Regions from separate parts of the Pseudomonas fortuita genome, predicted to be linked through region 2. Evidence: riboswitches for the same ligand, from Rfam matches in the RefSeq annotation. Region 2 holds a riboswitch; each other region holds the start of a gene.
The links. Region 2 has a riboswitch for cobalamin ahead of OZ911_RS10260 (ABC transporter substrate-binding protein). Riboswitches for the same ligand answer to the same signal wherever they lie in the genome.

Region 1 (3,265 bases), 920 kb from region 2:
CGGAGGCATGGCGGCGTCGCAGCTGGCGGCAAGCGCCTCGGCGGCGGCATCTAGGCGGGTATCCAGGTCGTTCAGCTCGCTGGCCTGAACCAGCCCAAGATGACGGCTGGGCAATTCAATGCCGCGCTCACGGGACAAGCCGCCATACCAGCGCAGGCCCTCGGTCAGGCTACCTTCGAGCAGCTGCGCGTGGCGCAGGCTGCCCACGCGGTTGGCCAGTACGCCGGCGAACGGCAGGTCGGCCTGGTAACGCGCCAGGCCCAGGGCCAGGGCGCCGAAGGTCTGGGCCATGGCCGTACCGTCGATCACAGCCAGCACTGGCACGCCGAAGTGGCGCGCCAGGTCGGCACTGGACGGGGTGCCGTCGAACAATCCCATGACCCCTTCGATCAGGATCAGGTCGGCCTCGCCGGCAGCTTCCCACAGCAGGCGGCGGCTTTCCTCGGCTCCGATCATCCACAAATCCAGCTGGTACACCGGCGCGCCACTGGCCCGCTCGAGAATCATCGGGTCCAGAAAGTCGGGGCCACACTTGAACACCCTCACCTTGCGCCCGAGGTTGCGGTGCAGGCGGGCCAAAGCAGCAGTGACGGTGGTCTTGCCCTGGCCAGAGGCCGGTGCCGCGATCAACACCGCGGGGCAGTGGCGCGATTGACTCACAGCTCGACGCCCTTCTGTGCACGGATACCGGCCTGGAAGGCGTGCTTGAGCATGCCCATCTCGGTCACGGTATCGGCCAATTCGATCATCTCGGGCTTTGCAGCGCGGCCAGTCACGATCACGTGCTGCATGGGCGGACGGCCCTGGATGTCGGACAGGACCTGGTCCAGGTCGAGGTAGCCATGCTTGAGGGCGATATTCAGCTCATCCAGCACTACGAACTGCACACTTGGATCCTGCAGCAACTGCCGCGACACCGCCCAGGCGGCTTCGGCGGCAGCGATGTCACGCTGGCGGTCCTGGGTTTCCCAGGTAAAGCCCTCACCCATCACGTGATAGCGAACCTGCTCGGGGAAGCGGCGGAAAAACAGCTCTTCGCCGGTGCTATTACGGCCTTTGATGAACTGCACCACTCCACACTGCATGCCATGGCCCAGGGCGCGGGCGAGCATGCCGAAGGCAGAGCTGCTCTTGCCTTTGCCATTGCCGGTCAGCACCAGCAGCAAGCCGCATTCGTTGGGGGAATTGGCGATGCGTTCGTCGATGACCGCCTTCTTGCGCTGCATGCGCGCCAGGTGACGTTCGTCGCGTTCGGTGGCTTCGCTCATCAGGGTTCTCCGCAGGCTGGCACCACGGCACGCGTGGCGACAGGGAATAGGCAGGCAGACGGAGAGCGCGCAGGGGCCATGGCAGGGCGCCACGGTGCACCGCGCATCACCCTCCGTGATGCCGTTGACAGTTTCAGGCCGGTCTCCGGGCTTGTGAGCGGGCCTTGGCCCAAACCTGCGCGCCTTCCCGGATGCTGGCATCCAGTGGCCCTGCGCGGCCTTCTACTCACCTACCGTTGCGGGGGCAGCGCCGGAATCGCGCCATGCTGGCGCCCACCGGCTTCCCAGTTTCACCCTGCCCAGTCGGGGCTGGCAGGGCACCTGAAACACGCCGCGAAGGTTAGAGGGTTGCACCGGGAGCGTCAATCGAAGTGGTTGCTGCAGCAACGTAAGCTTTTGATCTTGATCTTGATCTTGCTCTTGCTCTTGCTCTTGCTCTTGCTCTTGCTCTTGATCTTGATCTTGATCTTGATCTTCGCGACTTCAGGAGGCCGAACGCAGGCCTTGCGGAGGGAGGTGACGGGCATGGATGCCCGTCAAGCGCTGGGCCCCAGGATGGGGCCTGCAGCGCGGTCCTCCCGGGAGCGAGGCCGGAGTGAGGGAACCCCGGAGCGCAGCGTAGGGGCCGGATGATGGGAGCGCAGCGTTTTTTGGTTACTTTTTGTCGCGTCTGACAAAAAGTGACTCGCCGTAAGGGCGAAAAGGTGAGTTAGTGTCGCTATCGCAAATGGCCTATGCGCGAGCTAAAAACCAGCACTGTTTCGCTGTTCGGTCTTGCTGTTCGCTGTTCGCTGTTCGCTGTTCGCGTTCAGGTGTGAGCATCAACAATGAGTCAACATTCATTTTCAAAGGTGGCGCCAAATCACCTTTCCGCCCTTACGGCGGGTCACTTTTTGTCAAACGCGACAAAAAGTAACCAAAAAACGCTGGCTCCCATCATCCGGCCCCTACGCTGCGCTCCGGGGTCCCCTCGCTCCGGGCTTGCTCCCGGGAGGACCGCGCTGCAGGCCCCATCCTGGGGCCCAGCGCTTGACGGGCATCCATGCCCGTCACCTCCCTCCGCAAGCCCTGCGCTCGGCCTCCTGAAGTCGCAATCTGCGTTGCCTGAGCTACCGCGCGCTTAGAAGCCAAAGCAAAAGCAAGAGCAAGAGCAAGAGCAAGAGCAAGCAAACCAAGGGGAACCTGCCGAACCCAGCCGGCCTCTCAATTCAACAGGCTTCTTTAGAGGACGCCGCACATGAAATGCCTGATGCCTTGGTTAATCGCAGCCAGCCTGGCAGGCTGCGGCGAAACAGCCCTGTTGAGCGTAAACGACGGCAGCGGGCCAAACCCCCGCCTCCCCACCCCCGTCACAACACTGATCCCCACCGTAAATATCGCCCCTGCAGTGGGCTGGCCAAAGGGCAGCAAGCCGACCCCGGCACCAGGCACCCAGGTCAAAGCCTTCGCCAGCGGCCTCGACCACCCGCGCTGGCTCTACTTGCTGCCCAACGGCGATGTACTGGTGGCAGAGACCAACGCGCCACCCAAGCCCGAAGATGGCAAGGGCATTCGCGGCTGGGCCATGGACAAGGCGATGAAACGCGCCGGCGCGACCGTACCCAGCGCCAACCGTATAACCCTGCTGCGCGATGCCGACCATGACGGGGTGGCAGAAACTCGCACCCCTTTCATCGAAGGGCTCAACTCACCCTTCGGCATGACCCTGGTGGGCAAGGACTTGTACGTGGCCGACACCGACAGGCTGCTGCGCTTTCACTATGAACCGGGCGCCATGCAGATAACCGATAAAGGCCACCCGGTGACCGCGCTGCCCGGCGGGCCGCTGAACCATCACTGGACCAAGAATGTGATCGCAAGCCCCGATGGCAAGAAGCTTTATGTGACGGTTGGCTCGAACAGCAACATCGGGGAAAACGGTATGCAGAAGGAGCAAGGCCGCGCCGCTATCTGGGAAGTGGACCCCGCAAGCGGCAAGCACCGGCTGTTCGCCACCG
Region 2 (3,265 bases):
CGGTGACCACGCCCACGGGAATCACCTGGCCCGTGATCAAGGTGCGTGAGAGGACGTCGGCGGCAATCAGGAACAGTGCACCGCCCAGTGCGCTGGCGGGCAACAGGCGGCTGTGGCCTGGGCCGAGCAGCAGGCGCAGGGCATGCGGAATCACCAGCCCGACAAAACCGATGGCGCCGACGATGGACACCATCACGGCCGTCACCAGCGCTGTGCAACTGATCAGCAGTAGCTGGGTGCGCCGCACCGGGATGCCCAGCGATGCAGCCGAATCGGCGCCGAAGGTGAAGGCATCCAGTGCGCGGCGGTGCCACAGGCACACTACCAGGCCAAACAGCGCCACCGGTACGGCCAGCCACACCGATGGCCAGCGCACGCCGCTGAGATTGCCCAACAGCCAGAACAGGATGCCGCGTGCCTGTTCGGCGGTGGCCGACTTGGTGATGAGAAAGGCGGTGAGAGCGGTGAACAGTTGCGAGCCGGCGATACCGGCGAGGATCACCTGCGCGTTGTTGCTGCCAGGGCCGGCCGCGCGGGCCAGTACCAGCACCAGGGCGAACGCAGCCAGCGCCCCCATGAAGGCGCCCCCGGACATGCTCAGCGTCAGGCTACCCAGGCCCAGCAGGCCGACCAGCACTGCACCGGTCGAGGCGCCGGCCGACAACCCCAGCAGGTACGGCTCGGCCAGCGGGTTGCGCAACAGCGCCTGCAGAACCACACCGCAGGTGGCCAGGCCGGCACCGCAGGCTGCCGCGACCAGGGTGCGGGTCAGGCGGTAGTTCCAGACGATGCCGGCGTCGATCGGGTCAACCGGGTAGCCGGCCTGCCACAGCTGGTTGGCCAGCACCTGGCCGACCACGCTGGGCGACAGGTTGGTCTCACCAATGGCGGTGCCGGCCAGCAAGGCAGTCAGCAGTGCCGCCAGGGCAACGGCGATACAAGGTAGCAGGCGGCTCATCACTGGGGTGCTTTACCGCTGGCAAAGGCGGCGGACAGCGTCTGCAGGCCACGGAACAGGCGGATGCCGGCCTGCATGGCGTCGGCGTCGAGGACGATGATGCGATCGTGTTTCACCGCGTCCATGTTGCGGGTTACCGGGTCGTTGCGCAGAAACTCCAGCTTCTTCTGGTAGTCGTCGGCGGGGAAGCGGCGGCGGTCCATGCGGGCGATGATCAGCCAGGTGGGGTTGGCCTTGGCCAGGGTTTCCCAGCCTACGGTCGGCCACTCCTCGGTGGATTCGACCACGTTGCGAACGCCCAACGTGCGTAGCATGAAGTCCGCGACCCCTTGACGGCCCGCCACGTAAGGGTCGATGTCGAGGTCGGCGCTGGAGAACCAGAACAGTGCCGAGGTGGCAGACAGGTCCTTGCCGGCCAGTTGTGCCTTGGCGCTGTCCAGGCGGCCTTTCAGCTCGGCGTTCAACGCAGTGCCGCGGTCCTGCACATCAAAGATCTCGGCCAGCTGGCTGACGCTCTTGTAGATGCTGTTTACCTGAAACGCCTGCAGGCGGGTGCCGTCGGCGCCGACCAGGTTGTCTTTGCCTTCGCAGTCCGACGGCAGCAGGTAGGTGGGGATCTTCAGCTCATCGAACTGCTCGCGGGTGCCGACCACACCCTGGGCGCCGACCATCCATTCGAACTGCACGGTCACCAGCTGCGGGCGCTTGCCGACCACGGCCTCGAAGCTGGGGTCATTGTCGGCCAGGCGCGGCACCTTGTCGTTCTGCGCCTGGTACTCGGGCAGCACGTTGTTGAACCACAGCGAAGTGCCCGCCAGTTTGTCGCCAAGCCCGAGTGCGTAGAGTATCTCGGTGCCGGCCTGGCCGATGGTGACGGCGCGCTGCGGGGCCTGGGCGAAGGTCTGCGGTTTGCCGCAGTTCTCGACCGTGAGCGGGTAGTGGGTGGCGGCGGCCTGGGCCAGGCCAGTGAGGCCGAGGCCGGCGAGCAGGGTGGCGAAACGGGGCAGCATGCTGGGCGATCTCCTATCGGACAGTTCGGGTGAGGAACGCACGGACAGGCATCGCCGAGCCCCCGCCGAGGGCAGGGGCAACACTGATGGCCAATCCCGGACACCCCGCCGGTTGGTAAATGTAGGCCGGCAGGTCTCCTGACTGGTGCGTCATGGCCCGGCTCCGGCCTTCCCGGGTTGTGGCCCAGTGGCATCAATGGAGCAGGCTCGGCACCTACAGTTGCGGGGGCAGTTCCGTTTGGCCCGTATTGGCGGGCCTGGGATTCCCTATTAATTCCGTGGTGGAAACCGGCGGCCCGCATGGTAGACCATCGTGCCGCCGGGTGAAAACGCTTTTCAGAAGTACTTCAGCCAGGTGATGTCGCGGCGGCGCGCTTTCAGGCGAGCGAACCCGCGCACCGGCAGGTACAGCGAAACCGCCAGCACCACTGCACCCAGCCACACCGCCGCGATGCCGTCGAAGCCGAAATAGTCGCCATGGTTGAGGCCGAACAGCGCCACGCAGGCCAGGTACAACAGCTTCAGCACGTACAGGTGCAACAGGTAGAAAAACATCGGTGCTGCGCCAAACACTGCCAGCGCGCTGACCCAGCGGGCCTGGCCGGCGCGCTCGAAGGCGCGCAGCAACAGCAGGCCGCAGCCCAGGGTCAAGGCCAGGAACAGCAGTGAAGGCGGGTACTTGGTGATGTTGAAGAAGCTCATCACGGTTTGTGTGAAGGTGGGGTAACCGCTCCACGGCGCCTCGCCGTAGCCGTTGAACATGCGCAACGCGACAAAGCCCAGCAACGCGATCAAACCCGCCAGCAGCAGGCGCTGCTGGCGTTGGCCAGCCGCACTGCCCCGGGCAAACCAGGGGCCCAGGCCATAACCCAGCGCGATGACGCCGATCCATGGCAGCACCGGGTAAGACGTGCGCAGGCGCAGGTTTTCGGAAAACTCAAGCCAGCCCCGGTCGTGCAGGATTGCCCATGGCACGTGCAGGGCTGACTCCACGCCAAAGTGCAGGCCGTCGAGAAGGTTGTGGCCGGCAACGATGGCTGCGCCCAGGGCGAGCAGGGCAGCACGTGGCAGCCATACCAGCAGCGACAGGGCGATCATGCTGACACCGATGGCCCAGATGACTTGCAGGTAGATGACGCTGGGGGGCAACTGAAATGTCCAGGCGAAGTTGACCAGGGTGAATTCCAGCACCACCAGGAACAACCCGCGCTTGAACAGAAACGCCGAGACATCGCCGCGGCCTTGGTGCTTTTCGCCGTACAGCCAGGCCGACAGCCCGGTTAGCAGGACAAACACT
Region 3 (3,265 bases), 740 kb from region 2:
GCGAAACCGTGGCAATCCGCGGCACTTTGGGCAGCGGTTTCCGTGCCCCGTCGCTGACCCAGAGCGGCTATACGGTCAGCGACAACCGCACCGCGCTGGACGCTGACGGCAATGTGGTGCCGGCCTTGCGCCGCACCGTGGCGCCTGGCAGTGCCGCGGCGCTGGCATTCGGCGGCGACAAGCTCGACCCGGAGAAATCGCGCAACGCCGGCCTGGGCCTGACCTGGCAACCGGCGCGCCGTACCAGTGTCACCCTGGACACCTACCTGATCGACATCGACGACCGCATCCTGTTGACCGAAAACCTCTACGACCGGCAGAACGGTGCCGGTGCCATTGGCGATATGCTCCAAGCACTGGGCCTGGCACGCACCACCTGGATCAACTACTACACCAATGCCTTCGACACCCGTACCCGCGGCCTCGACCTGGTAGGTGACCACACCAGCGAATTCGGTGCCTGGGGCGATGTGCGCTGGACCTTGGGCTTCAACTGGAACAAGACCACTGTGCGCGGCAGCCGGGGCACGCCCGCAGCGCTGGCGGCAGCCGGTATCGAGGTGGTCGGCCATGGCCGCGAAGGTGACCTGGTGGCGGCCTCGCCGAAAACCAAATGGGTACTGGGCAGTCAGTGGTTGCTGGGTAGCTTCACCGGCACCTTGCAGACCACCCGCTACGGCAAGGTCGAGACCTGGCAGCAGAATCAGGCCCAGGACCGCACCTTCGGCGCCAAGTGGATTACCGACCTGGACCTGTCGTACCTGCTGTTCGACAGCTTGACCGTCAGCCTGGGCGGCACCAACATCTTCAATGTACGGCCCGACAAGAACGGCGTGTACAACGCCAACGGCAACCAGGCGGCCTACGGCAACCCGCCGTTTCATCCAGGTGGCGGGTACTGGTACACCAAGCTGGCGTATGACTTCTGAAAACATCCTTTGGGTTTAGCGCGGACCTCAGTGGGAGCGGGCAAGCCCGCGAATCAGGCAGATGCGGTGGATGGCACCGGCTTTGCCGGTGTTCGCGGGCGAGCCCGCGCCCACAATGATTGGGCAAACTTTCACCCTGAGCACGGCAGTCACTCGCACACATGGCAATTGACGCAAACCCCGCCCCATGCTCTCCTTATGCCTCACGTTCAGGTGCCCCCCAGGGGGTGAAACGGGAAACCGGTGCGTCGCAGGCCCTCCATCAGGGCCGGACAAGCCCGGTGCTGCCCCCGCAACGGTAAGCGAGTGAAGCGTCTGTGCCACTGTGCCTTATAGTCCGGCATGGGAAGGTGACGCTTTTCAGGAGCCCTGCTCCTCCTCGCAAGCCCGGAGACCGGCCTGGCGTTCATGAACACCCCGCGGTGGGCGGGCGCTGTTGCATTCCCCTGGGCGGCCACGCATCAGGGATGCCGCGCTTGCCCGTTGCCCACAAAAAGCAGAGGAACGCGTCATGCCCGTCACCAGCGCCAAGCCACACAGCCTTGCCACCCCCGTCACCCTCAGCCAGCGCATCGTCATTGCCGTTGGCGCAAGCCTGCTGGGCCTGTGCCTGGTGTACTTCGCCGGTTTTTCGCACATCGAGGCCGTGCACAACGCCGCTCACGACACCCGCCACAGCGCCGCCTTCCCCTGCCACTGAGTACGCCTGATGATCACGCGCATTGCCCGTACCGCGGGCTTCAGTGGGCTGCTTGCGGCCCTGCTGCTGACCCTGCTGCAAAGCTTCTGGGTCGCCCCGCTGATTCTTGAGGCGGAAACCTACGAATCCTCGGCCCCGGCCGCACACCACGAACATGGCGGCGAAGTGGCCGCCCATGAGCACAGCGCCGACGCCTGGTCGCCGGAAGACGGCTGGCAGCGGGTGCTGTCCACCACCGGTGGCAACCTGGTGGTTGCGGTCGGCTTCGCCCTGATCCTCGCCGCCCTCTACAGCCTGCGCGAACCGCAGCGTGCCGGCACCGGTGTGCTGTGGGGCCTGGCCGGTTTCGCCGTGTTCTGTCTGGCGCCAACGTTGGGGCTGCCACCGGAACTGCCCGGCACCGCTGCCGCCGACCTGGGGCAACGCCAGGCCTGGTGGATTGGCACGGCCAGCGCCACCGCCCTTGGCCTGGCCTTGCTGGTGTTCGCCCGGCACTGGCTGTTGAAGGCGCTGGGCGCCGTGTTGTTGATAATCCCCCATGTGATCGGCGCGCCACAGCCCGACGTGCATGAAAGCCTGGCCCCCGCAGCACTGGAGACTCAGTTCAAGATGGCCTCCTGGCTGACCAACGCTGCATTCTGGGTGGCCTTGGGCCTGCTCAGTGCATGGCTGTTCCGCCGTTCCAGCCAGGCCTGATGCCGGCCTTCTACGCCGGCTTCGGCTGCCGCCGAGGTTGCCCGGTGGATACATTGCAAACCCTGCTGCACCAAGCCTTGGCTAGCCAGGGCCTGGTGCTTGCCGACCTGCGCGGCATTGCCAGCATCAGCCTCAAGGCCGACGAACCCGGCTTGCAGCAACTGGCCGAACGCCTTGGCTTGCCCTTGGTGCTGTACCATAGCGCACAACTGCAAGCCTTTGAGCCGCTGCTCAGCCACCGCTCTGCCACAGCCCATGCCCACAGCGGCTGCTGGGGCGTGGCCGAGAGCGCGGCACTGGCGTTGGCCAGCCAGCGGCCCGGCTGCACCGCCGGGTTACTGCTGACCCGCCAGGTACTGGGCCCGGCGACCCTGGCCCTGGCCTGCTGAACATTTCGCTCCTCTTTCCTGCAAGGACTTTCCATGACGGTGTACTTCATCGGTGCCGGCCCCGGCGACCCTGAACTGATCACGGTCAAAGGCCAACGGCTGATTCGCCAGTGCCCAGTGATCATCTATGCCGGCTCACTGGTACCTGCTGCCGTGCTCGAAGGCCACAAGGCCCAGATCGTGATCAACAGTGCCGAGCTGCACCTGGAACAGATCATCGCCGCCATGCGCAGCGCGCACGAACAAGGCCAGGACGTGGCCCGTGTACACAGCGGCGACCCCAGCCTGTACGGCGCCATCGGTGAACAGATCCGCCACCTGCAGGCGCTGGGCATCGATTACCAGATCATCCCCGGGGTCACCGCCACGGCGGCCAGCGCGGCGCTACTTGGCTGCGAACTGACCCTGCCACAGGTGGCGCAGACGGTGATACTCACTCGCTATGGCGACAGTTCACCCATGCCACCTGGGGAGCAACTGGGCGACCTGGCGCGCCACGGCAGCACCTTGGCGATTCACCTCGGGGTCAAACACCTCTCGCGGATCGTCGA

Region 1: another riboswitch for cobalamin. It lies ahead of cobO (cob(I)yrinic acid a,c-diamide adenosyltransferase); the one in region 2 lies ahead of OZ911_RS10260 (ABC transporter substrate-binding protein).
Region 3: another riboswitch for cobalamin. It lies ahead of OZ911_RS13655 (CbtB domain-containing protein); the one in region 2 lies ahead of OZ911_RS10260 (ABC transporter substrate-binding protein).

What each region holds. Positions count from the first base shown of each region.
Region 1 is NZ_CP114035.2:1,306,417-1,309,681, reverse strand. Features, by position in the region: gene OZ911_RS05975 (cobyrinic acid a,c-diamide synthase CobB) at 1-660, opposite strand, end outside; gene cobO (cob(I)yrinic acid a,c-diamide adenosyltransferase) at 657-1,268, opposite strand; cobalamin riboswitch at 1,388-1,608, opposite strand; gene OZ911_RS05965 (hypothetical protein) at 1,631-1,795, opposite strand; gene OZ911_RS05960 (PQQ-dependent sugar dehydrogenase) at 2,506-3,265, shown strand, end outside.
Region 2 is NZ_CP114035.2:2,230,040-2,233,304, forward strand. Features, by position in the region: gene OZ911_RS10255 (FecCD family ABC transporter permease) at 1-958, opposite strand, end outside; gene OZ911_RS10260 (ABC transporter substrate-binding protein) at 958-1,968, opposite strand; cobalamin riboswitch at 2,080-2,276, opposite strand; gene OZ911_RS10265 (acetyltransferase domain-containing protein) at 2,305-3,265, opposite strand, start outside.
Region 3 is NZ_CP114035.2:2,968,294-2,971,558, reverse strand. Features, by position in the region: gene OZ911_RS13660 (TonB-dependent receptor plug domain-containing protein) at 1-929, shown strand, start outside; cobalamin riboswitch at 1,124-1,346, shown strand; gene OZ911_RS13655 (CbtB domain-containing protein) at 1,441-1,629, shown strand; gene OZ911_RS13650 (CbtA family protein) at 1,639-2,325, shown strand; gene OZ911_RS13645 (cobalamin biosynthesis protein) at 2,325-2,714, shown strand; gene cobM (precorrin-4 C(11)-methyltransferase) at 2,748-3,265, shown strand, end outside.